3 regions of the Faecalibacterium sp. AF27-11BH genome follow, and region 2 is predicted to be linked to each of the others. Evidence: riboswitches for the same ligand, from Rfam matches in the RefSeq annotation. Region 2 holds a riboswitch; each other region holds the start of a gene.
The links. Region 2 has a riboswitch for thiamine pyrophosphate ahead of DWY76_RS04950 (energy-coupled thiamine transporter ThiT). Riboswitches for the same ligand answer to the same signal wherever they lie in the genome.

Region 1: linked by a shared signal. The riboswitch ahead of thiD (bifunctional hydroxymethylpyrimidine kinase/phosphomethylpyrimidine kinase) and the one ahead of DWY76_RS04950 (energy-coupled thiamine transporter ThiT) in region 2 are both predicted to bind thiamine pyrophosphate.
Region 3: linked by a shared signal. The riboswitch ahead of thiW (energy coupling factor transporter S component ThiW) and the one ahead of DWY76_RS04950 (energy-coupled thiamine transporter ThiT) in region 2 are both predicted to bind thiamine pyrophosphate.

The regions. Positions count from the first base shown of each region.
Region 1 is NZ_QVGS01000001.1:46,184-49,449, reverse strand. Features, by position in the region: gene DWY76_RS00210 (aspartate dehydrogenase domain-containing protein) at 1-35, shown strand, start outside; gene DWY76_RS00205 (NAD(P)-dependent oxidoreductase) at 51-947, shown strand; gene DWY76_RS00200 (TIGR00730 family Rossman fold protein) at 990-1,526, opposite strand; TPP riboswitch at 1,623-1,729, shown strand; gene thiD (bifunctional hydroxymethylpyrimidine kinase/phosphomethylpyrimidine kinase) at 1,787-2,587, shown strand; gene DWY76_RS00190 (TENA/THI-4 family protein) at 2,580-3,257, shown strand.
Region 2 is NZ_QVGS01000003.1:171,192-174,457, forward strand. Features, by position in the region: gene DWY76_RS04935 (DNA glycosylase) at 1-320, shown strand, start outside; gene bilS (flavodoxin family protein BilS) at 413-904, opposite strand; tRNA gene DWY76_RS04945 (tRNA-Ala) at 968-1,043, opposite strand; gene DWY76_RS04950 (energy-coupled thiamine transporter ThiT) at 1,185-1,814, opposite strand; TPP riboswitch at 1,897-1,996, opposite strand; gene DWY76_RS04955 (sporulation transcriptional regulator SpoIIID) at 2,107-2,355, shown strand; gene sigG (RNA polymerase sporulation sigma factor SigG) at 2,405-3,172, opposite strand.
Region 3 is NZ_QVGS01000007.1:103,543-106,808, reverse strand. Features, by position in the region: gene DWY76_RS08660 (cobyric acid synthase) at 1-265, shown strand, start outside; gene DWY76_RS08655 (precorrin-8X methylmutase) at 262-936, shown strand; gene DWY76_RS08650 (hypothetical protein) at 1,099-1,335, opposite strand; TPP riboswitch at 1,521-1,628, shown strand; gene thiW (energy coupling factor transporter S component ThiW) at 1,919-2,434, shown strand; gene thiM (hydroxyethylthiazole kinase) at 2,450-3,266, shown strand, end outside; gene thiE (thiamine phosphate synthase) at 3,258-3,266, shown strand, end outside.

The DNA of each region.
Region 1 (3,266 bases), on a different contig from region 2:
TGCGCAACCTCTCCTCCCCCGTATGCTTCTATTAAAGGAGGGCTTTGCAGATGTTCAACAAACTGGTGGCCATTGAGCCGGTAAGCCTGATTCCTTCCGCTGAGCAGGAACTGCATCAGTACGCAAAAGAAGTGGTGCTGTACCGCGATATCCCGGCCAGCGATGACCAGATCGTGCGGCGCATCGGAGATGCCGATGCCGTGCTTCTGAGCTACACCTCCCGCATGGGCAAAAATGTGATCGAGCGCTGCCCGAATATCCGTTACATCGGCATGTGCTGCAGCCTGTATTCTGAGGAAAGCGCCAATGTGGATATCGCCTACGCCCGCACCCGCGACATCAAAGTGCTGGGCATCCGGGACTACGGCGACCGCGGCGTTGTGGAGTACGTCCTGCATGAGCTCACCGGCATCCTGCACGGTTTTGGAATGCCCATGTTGCGGGACGAGCCGGTGGAGATCACCGGGCTGAAGGCAGGCATCATCGGGCTGGGTGTGTCCGGCAAAATGATCGCCGACGCGCTGCAGTTCATGGGCGCCGACATTGCCTATTACAGCCGCACCCGCAAGCCGGATGCCGAAGCTGTGGGCATGGCCTATAAGCCGCTGGCACAGCTGCTGACCGAGAGCAAGGTGGTGTTCACCTGCCTGAACAAAAATGTCCTTCTGCTGGGCAAGGACGAATTTGCACAGCTGGGCGCAGGCAAGGTACTGTTCAACACCTCCATCGGCCCGGGCTTTGACTCTGCTGCTCTGGAACAGTGGCTTGCTCTGCCGGGCACCCACTTCTTCTGTGACACCCGTGCCGCTGCAGGCCCGGTGAGCGAGGGCTTTTTTGAACGCGAGAACGTACACTGCGCCAATGTTTCCGCCGGGCGCACCAAGCAGGCTTTTGTGCTGCTGAGCCAGAAGGTGCTGGCAAATATCCGCACTGCGCTGGGAGAATGATATAAAAAGGAAACGCTTCCCCGGCCGGGGAAGTGTTTCCTTTTAGGCTTTATTCAAAATTGTTGTGATCTCTTCCAGATTCGCCGCAAATCGGATGCCCTGCTGGCGCTGCGGCGTGGAAAGGCCTTTCTCGATCATTTTGGCAAGCAGTGCTTTCAGGCTGTCGTAGTAGCCGTTCAGATCATACAGGATGCAGGGCGCGTCCAACTGGCCCAGCGAGACCTTGGACATTACCTCTGCGATCTCTTCCAGCGTGCCGGTACCGCCGGGGAATGCGATGAAGGCATCGCCCAGCTCGATCATCTTCGTCTTGCGCTCGGTCATGTCCTTGGTGACGATCAGCTCGGTCAGGCCATCGTGCTGCAGCTCCTGCTGCACAAAGAACTGCGGTTCCACACCGGTCACCGTGCCGCCTGCGTCCAGCGCGCTCTGGGCAAGCTGACCCATCAGGCCGCTGCGGGAGCCGCCGTACACAAGGCGGTGCCCGTTTGCACCGATCCAGCTGCCCAGTTCCCGGACAGCTTCCGCCAGCGCAGGATCATTGCCCGCATTTGCTCCAAGATAGACCGTGATGTTCATGGTATTTCCCCCTTTGTTTTTTCCATTTTACCACGCAGCGGGCCGATTGAAAAGGGCCATCCCCTTGCAAATGCAGCGGCACTGTGGTATTCTTGAACGCAGAAAAAAGGGAGCCTGCAAAAGCAGGCTGAGAGTGGGCTGTTTGCCCAGACCTGTGACCTGATTTGGACAATGCCAACGTAGGGAGATACTGCTGCTTCAAAGTGCGGAGATGCCTCCTTGCGGGCATTTCCGCATTTTTTGCAAAGGAAGTTGTAACCATGAAAACTGCATTGACGATTGCCGGCAGCGATTCCAGCGGCGGTGCTGGCATCCAGGCCGATATCAAAACCATGACTGCAAACGGCGTGTACGCCATGAGCGCCATTACCGCACTGACTGCCCAGAACACCACAGGTGTGACCGGCATTTTTGAAGCCACGCCCGAATTTCTGGCACAGGAGATCGACGCCATTTTTACCGACATCTACCCGGATGCCGTCAAGATCGGCATGGTATCCTCGGCAGAGCTGATCGGTGTGATCGCCGAAAAGCTGCACACCTACGGCGCAAAGCATATCGTGGTGGACCCGGTGATGGTTGCCACCTCCGGCTCCAAGCTGCTGCGGGACGATGCCGTGCAGGCACTGACCGAAAAGCTGCTGCCCATGGCAGAGGTGGTCACCCCCAATATCCCGGAGGCTGAGATCCTTTCCGGCATGAAGATCACCGATGCGGCCGGAATGGAGGCCGCTGCAAAGCTGATCAGCGAGAAATACCACTGTGCCGTGCTGTGCAAGGGCGGCCACCAGATCAACGATACCGACGACCTTCTGTGGCGGGACGGCTGCGGCAAATGGTTCCGCGGCAAGCGCATTGCAAACCCCAATACCCACGGCACCGGCTGCACCCTGTCCAGCGCCATTGCGTCCAATCTGGCAAAGGGCTATGATCTGGATGCATCGGTGGAGCGCGCAAAGGCCTACATTTCCGGCTGTCTTTCTGCCATGCTGGATCTGGGCCACGGCTCCGGCCCGATGGACCATATGTTTGCACTGAAGGGAGAGTTTGTGGGTGAGTGAGCAGACCTTTGTGCAGCAGCTGGTGCAGGAAAGTCTGCCTGTGTGGGAGAAATGCCTGCACTCAGAATTTCTGACCCACCTTGCGGATGGCACACTGGATGAAGCCTGCTTCAAGGGCTACATCGTGGAGGACAGTCTTTACCTGCGGGAATATGCCAAGGTGTTTGCCTGGGGCATGACCAAGGCAAAGGATATGCAGACCATCCGCACCTACTATTCCCTGCTTTCCTTCGTGAATGAGAGCGAGGATGCAGCCCGCCTGCACTATCTCAAGCACTTTGGACTGACCGATGAAGGCATCCAGAGCCTGCCGCTGCGGCCGGAGAACCGTGCCTATGTGGACTCTATGATCGAAGCCGCCAAAAACGGCGAGGGCGCAGCCGAGTGCATGATGGCCTGCCTGCCCTGTATGCTGAGCTATGGCTGGATCTTCCAGAAACTGCTGGAAGAAAAGCCTTCCGTGCAGGATACCCTTTATGGTGCACTGGTGGTGGACTATGCTGGCAAGGGCTATGAGGCGGCCTGCCGCGACTGGGCCGCGTTTGCAGAAAAAGTCTGCGAAGGCCTGAGCAACGAGCGCCTTGCCCGCTGCCGCGAGATCTTCCATGCCTGCTCGGAGCACGAGCTGAACTTCTGGGCCATGGCAGCTTCCCCGCGCAGTGACCTGTAATTTTTCCTA
Region 2 (3,266 bases):
GCGGTCTTGGCTACCGCACCCGCTACGTGCTGCATGCGGCGCAGCAGGCGGCAGAGGGCACACTGGACCTGAAGAAGCTGGCTTCCCTGCCCGATGAAGCACTTTTTGCCCGTTTGATGGAACTGGACGGTGTGGGCAAAAAGGTGGCAAACTGCGTGTGTCTGTTCGGCTATGGCCGTGTGGGCCGTGTGCCGGTGGATGTCTGGATCGAACGGCTCATCCGGGACGAGTTTGCCGGGCAGGACCCGTTCCCGCAGTTCGGGCTGGAAGCAGGCATCGTGCAGCAGTACCTGTTCTTTTATAAAAGAAGCGTGGGATAAGAACCGCGGAGCCGCAGGCAGGAGCGTAGGATCATCCGCTAAGCAAAAAAGGCAACGGCCTCCTCTGTTTGAGGAAAACCGCTGCCTTTTTATCATTTTACCGCCTGCTTTAACCGTTCCAGATCTTCTGCATCCGGGTGAGAAAGGGCGTTGTCAAAATTCTCGATCAGCGCATCCAGATTGGGCAGATGGATCGGCTGCTTTTTCATGCCCTCATACCGCTGGCGTACCGAAAGCGGCATCTTGCCCTGACACATATAACGGCCGAAGACCGTGTTGCTCCTGTCCAGTGAACGCTCCACCTTTTTCAGGATCTTGTTGAAATACTCCTCACTGCCGCCAAAGCCGGCGGTGCCAAAAAGGAAGATGTTTTTGCCGTGCAGCTGCTTCAAAAAGTCCAAAGTGCTTTCGTCAGCGTTTCCCTTGTCTGTCCAGAAGCCCACATAGAGGTCGTCCGCTTCCATGGCAGCAGGGTCCGGGGTGCCAAAATAGCAGCAGTTTTCCTGTGGCAGACAGGCGTGCAGCGTGTCTGCCAATAATTTTGTGTTGCCTGTTTTACTGCTGAATACGATCGCGTAGCTCATAGTTTCTCCTTTGGTCGGTAACAACAAAAAACACCACACGTTTCCGTGCGGTGCTTTTCCTTCTGGTGGAGAATACCGGGATCGAACCGGTGACCTCTTGCATGCCATGCAAGCGCTCTCCCAGCTGAGCTAATCCCCCAGATGTTTGTGCCGTGCCTGACGACAGGAGTAATTATACCAGCGCTTTGCCGGATTGTCAACAGCTTTTTTGGGATTTTCTGCAAAAAAATTCCCGCCGGGGAAATGCCCTTCCCGGCGGGAAAAATGACTGCGAAAAAACTTACGCTCTTGCGTTCTGCGGGTCGAAGATCTGCGGTGCGACACGGATCAGGATCACCACAAGGACCGTGGTCAGAATGGCTTCGGGCAGCATGTAGGTGGCGTTGTACACGGCGCTGTACAGCCAGCACAGACCGTCCACGCTCATGTTGGAGATGCCGGGAAAGCCGATCTCGGTCATCCAGCTGAAAGCGTAGTCGTAGTCCTTCCAGACGATGTAACCGGACAGAAAGCTGCACAAAAAGCGCAGCAGGCACACCACAAAGGCGCTGACACCGACACCCACGGTGCGGCTGCGGAAAGGCTTTGCGATCAGGCAGGCAAAGCCCAGCACCGTGAAGGCCAGAAGGTAGTCCAGCAGCACGCAGCCCACCTGTGCCGTGAGGGTCTGGCAGTATGCCAGATTGCCAAGGCCCTGCACAAGCTGGATCAGGCTGTTGACGAAAGCGGTCATGATGCCCCACTTTGCGCCGTGGCGGTAGCTCATTACCAGAATGGGCACCATGCTGAACAGGGTGATGGAACCGCCGTGGGGCATGAGCGGGATCTGGATCATGCTCAAAACGGTGGACAGAGCGATCATCAGCGCACCCTCCACCAGAATGCGGGTTTTGGAATAGGTTTTGGTCATAGGGATTCCTCTTCTCAGAACGATAGTACACAAAAACAAAATGCGCCCGCTTTCCAGCAGGCGCACGGGGTTTGTGAAAGAACGGACAGTTCTGCAAACTCCCACGCCGGCATTGTCCGGTCAGGTAAAAGGGTACTCCGCAAAACGCGGATCTCAGCCTTTCGGCACCCCTGTTTTTATGTCCATGCAAAAGTATAGCGCGTCCGGCGCAAAAGTCAAGCCCCGGCGGAACATATCTGCCCCGGCCTGTGCATAGGCTGTACCATAAGTTCACAATGGGAGGAGTCTGGATATGAAGGGAGACCCCGAACAGAGGGCGGTACAGCTGGGCGAATATATCGCGGCCAACCGGGCCACAGTGCGTGCGGCGGCAGCGGTGTTCGGGTGCAGCAAGTCCACCGTGCACAAGGATGTTGCGGTGCGGCTGCGGACGCTGCAGCCGGAGCTGTTCCGGCAGGTGCGTGCGGTTCTGGCCTGTAATAAGGCAGAGCGGCATCTGCGCGGCGGTGCGGCCACCCGGCGCAAATACAGCCGCAGATAAAAGACGGCACACTTCCGAACAAAACGGAAGCTGTGCCGCCTTTTTAGGTTCAGTCCCGGGTGCGGAACTGGCTCAGTGCGCCTTTTTCCAACCGGCTGACCTGTGCCTGACTGATGCCGATCTCCCGCGCCACCTCCATCTGGGTCTTGCCCTGCAGGTAGCGCAGCTCCATGATCCGCTTTTCCCGCGGGGTCAGCCCGGCCACGGTCTGCCGGAACTGCAGCCCGCTGATCCAGCTGTCCTCGCCGTCCGGGTCCCGCACCTGATCGATCACATACATCGCATCGCCGCCATCGGTGTACACCGGCTCTTCCAGACTGATCGGCTCCACCACCGATTCCAGCGCGGCGGTCACTTCGCGCCGGGCAAGGCCCGCCGCCTGGGCAATCTCGTCCATGGTCGGCTCGCGGCCCAGCTGCTTTTCCAGCGCTTCGCGGCTCTGCATGGCCCGGTAGGCGGTATCCCGCAGGCTGCGGCTCACCCGCAGGGCGTTGTTGTCCCGCAGAAAGCGCCGGATCTCGCCAATGATCATGGGCACGCCGTAGGTGGAAAAGCGCACCGGCTGAGCGGGGTCAAAATGATCGATGGCCTTGATAAGCCCGATGCACCCCACCTGAAACAGGTCGTCCAGATTTTCGCCGCGCTGGGCGAACCGCTGCACCACGCTGAGCACCAGCCGCAGGTTGCCTTCCACCATTTGTTCCCGGGCTGCCGCATCACCGGCGTGGGCGCGGGCCAGCAGTTCCCGCTTTTCGGCTTCGGTCAGCACAGGCAGCTTTGCAGTGTTCATGCCGCACAGCTCCACTTTGTTGTACATCCAAACGCCCCCGGTCTGTTTTGATCTTCACCGGGAGTATGGGATGCGCAGCGGCATTGTATGCGTGGAAAAAACTGTGCGCTTTCCCGTTTGA
Region 3 (3,266 bases), on a different contig from region 2:
TGCAGACGGCACGCCGGAGGGCTGTGTGCAGGACGGTGTATTCGGTACCTATCTGCACGGCCTGTTCGACACCGGCGAACTGACCGAAAAACTGACCGCATTTTTGTGCAAACGGAAGGGCATCGATCCGGCCGGGGCCGAGCTTATCCCCATGGAGCAGTACCGTCAGCAGCAGTTTGATCTGCTTGCCGATGGTGTGCGCGCGGCACTGGATATGCCCGCCATCTATGCCGCCATGGGAATGCAAAAAGGAGACAACACATGACACCGCAGCATCATCTGCCCGCCGACATTGAACGGACGAGCATCTCCATTATCACAAGGGAATTGGACGAGCTGGGCCTGACCCCGCCGCCGGAGATGGCTGCGGTGGTCAAGCGGGTCATCCACACCACCGCGGATTTCGACTATGCCAAAAATCTGCGCTTTACACCCGGCGCGGTGGAAGCCGCAGTCAAGGCCCTGCACGCGGGTGCTTTCATCGTTACCGACACCAATATGGCGCTGGCGGGCATCACAAAGCCGGGCCTGAAAAAACTGAACGGTGAAGCCATCTGCTACATGGCAGACCCCGCTGTGGCCGAAGCCGCAAAGCAGGCGGGCACCACCCGTGCCGTTGCCGCCATGCACCGCGCTGCCCGGGAGCACCCGGGGGCCATTCTGGCCATTGGCAATGCGCCCACGGCCCTTTTGACCATTGCGGAGGAAATGGAAGCCGGTCTGCGGCCTGCGCTGGTCATTGGCGTGCCGGTGGGGTTTGTGAATGTGGTGGAAAGCAAGGAAGTACTGTTTGCCGCCTGCGAGCGATACGGCGTGCCTGCCATCGCCGCCATGGGCCGCAAGGGCGGCAGCAATGTGGCTGCAGCCATCTGCAACGCCCTCATTTACTCTGCCGCCGAAATGCTGGACCCCTCTGCCAGAGGGTGGAACGGATAAGGCGGAAACAGTATAACATCAAAAACCCGGAACCCTTTTTGAGCCGTTTTGGCCGAGAAAAGGTTCCGGGTTTTGTTCATGATTTTTTCAGAGAGCTATTTTGCAACAGCCCCATTTTCACGGAAAAGGTCCGAACCGAGCACGGCATCCACACTGCCGGCATCAGGCTGCGGGGAACGCCTTGTTCCACACTTCGATCACCTTGAACTTCGGGGTCCAGCCTTCGGGCTCGAAGCGGTCGCCCTTGGCACCCATGGTGCCCTGCTCGGTGCACCACTGTGCGGCCTTGGCCATATCAGGGTCGGTCACATCCGCAAAGGCGGGTGCGCACACGCTCAGCACCATGCACAGCGCCACGATGGCCGAAAGCAGCCTTTGGGTCAGGGTCGTCTGCTTCATATGGAATTCCTCCTTTTTGCTTACGGGGGGGTATGCGTCCGCCTTGAAAATACCATATTTCACCTTCTTTTTCAATAAAACCTGCGTGAAACGCCCCAAAACCTGCGTGAAAAACGTTTTGAACCGCTGTGCGCGCCTTTGCCCCCTCTTGCAATTTGTGCGCAAAGGGTGTAAAATACAGTCACAATCAAATACAGGGGAGCTTGTAAAGCAGGCTGAGAGGAAGTACCCAAACTTCGACCCTTTTACCTGATGCGGATAATGCCGCCGTAGGAAGTCAGAATGGATGATTTTTTGCAGGAGGCACCGCGGAAGGTGTCTCCTGTTTTTTGTTGTGTACCTATTACCATTAAGGAGGATACCTTGTACTTTTCTGCGGAAGTGCCGCAGCGGGCTGAGGGGGAGCGCCCTGAGCTTTGTAACCGTCAGCGATGGGAAGCCGTGTTCCGGCGTGAGAGGAGACCAGCAAGTCTCGACCGCTTCTTATAGTTCCTGCGCCGGGTCTGGCACCGGGTGCGGGCTGTTTGCGGAGGCGCTGTATGGTTTTTGCTGCTTCCGCAGGTTTGGAAAGGAGCCTTGCCTTATGAAAAAACTCTCTGTGAAAAAGCTGGCGCTGGCCGGCATGCTGTGCGCTCTGTGCGTGGTGGGCAGCGTATTCAGCTTCCCCATGTTCGGCAGCAAATGTGCACCCATCCAGCACATGGTCAATGTGACCTGCGCGGTGCTGCTTGGCCCGTGGTGGGGCGTGGGCGTGGCCTTTGTGGCCTCGCTGCTGCGCAATCTGCTGGGTCTGGGCAGCCTGATGGCCTTCCCCGGCAGCATGTTCGGCGCACTGCTGTGCGGCCTTGTGTACCATAAGACCAAAAACATCCTTGCCACCATGGTGGGCGAGGTGTTCGGCACCAGCATTCTGGGCGGCCTGTGCGCTTACCCGGTGGCCATCTTCCTCATGGGCAAGAGCGCCGGCGACATCGCGTTCTATGCCTACATCGTGCCGTTCCTCATCTCCACTGCAGTGGGTTCCATCATTGCGGGCGTGCTGGTGTACAGCCTGCAGCGCTCCGGCGCACTGCGCTCCATGCAGAACAGTCTTTCCTGACGGAGGGGCACCCGAATGTTCAAAACAGAATTCGAGAACCTGCGCCGCACCTGCCCGCTCATCCATAACATTACCAACTACGTCACCGTGAACGACTGCGCCAACATGGTGCTGGCCTGCGGTGCTTCGCCCATCATGGCCGACGATGCCGCCGAGGTGGAGGACATCACCACCATCTGCGGCGGTCTGAACATCAACATCGGCACCCTGAACAGCCGCACCATCACCAGCATGCTGCTGGCGGGCAAAAAGGCAAACCAGCTGGGCCATCCTGTGGTGCTGGACCCGGTGGGTGCGGGTGCATCCCGCCTGCGCACCGACACGGCTTTCCGCCTGCTCAGGGACGTAAAGTTCACCGTGATCCGCGGTAACATCTCCGAGATCAAAACGCTGGCCTCCGGCGCGGGAACCACCAAGGGCGTGGATGCCGATGTGGCCGATAAAGTTACTGAGGCCAATCTGGACAGTGCCGTGGCCTTTGCCAAGGCCTTTGCAGCCCAGACGAGTGCCGTTATTGCCATTACCGGTGCCATCGACATCGTGGCCGATGCCGAAAAAGCCTACTGCATCCGCAACGGCAATGCTATGATGAGCAGCATCACCGGCACCGGATGCCAGCTTTCGGCCCTGACGGCGGCGTTCGTCACCGCCAACCCCGGACATCCGCTGGAAGCCGCTGCAGCTGCAGTGTGCGCCATGGGCCTTGCGGGCGAGACCGCCCACAAGCGCCTGACCCCGCTGGACGGCAACTCCACCTACCGCAATTATATCATCGATGCCATTTACAATATGACCCCGGATCAGCTGGAAGAAGGAGCAAACTATGAAGTGC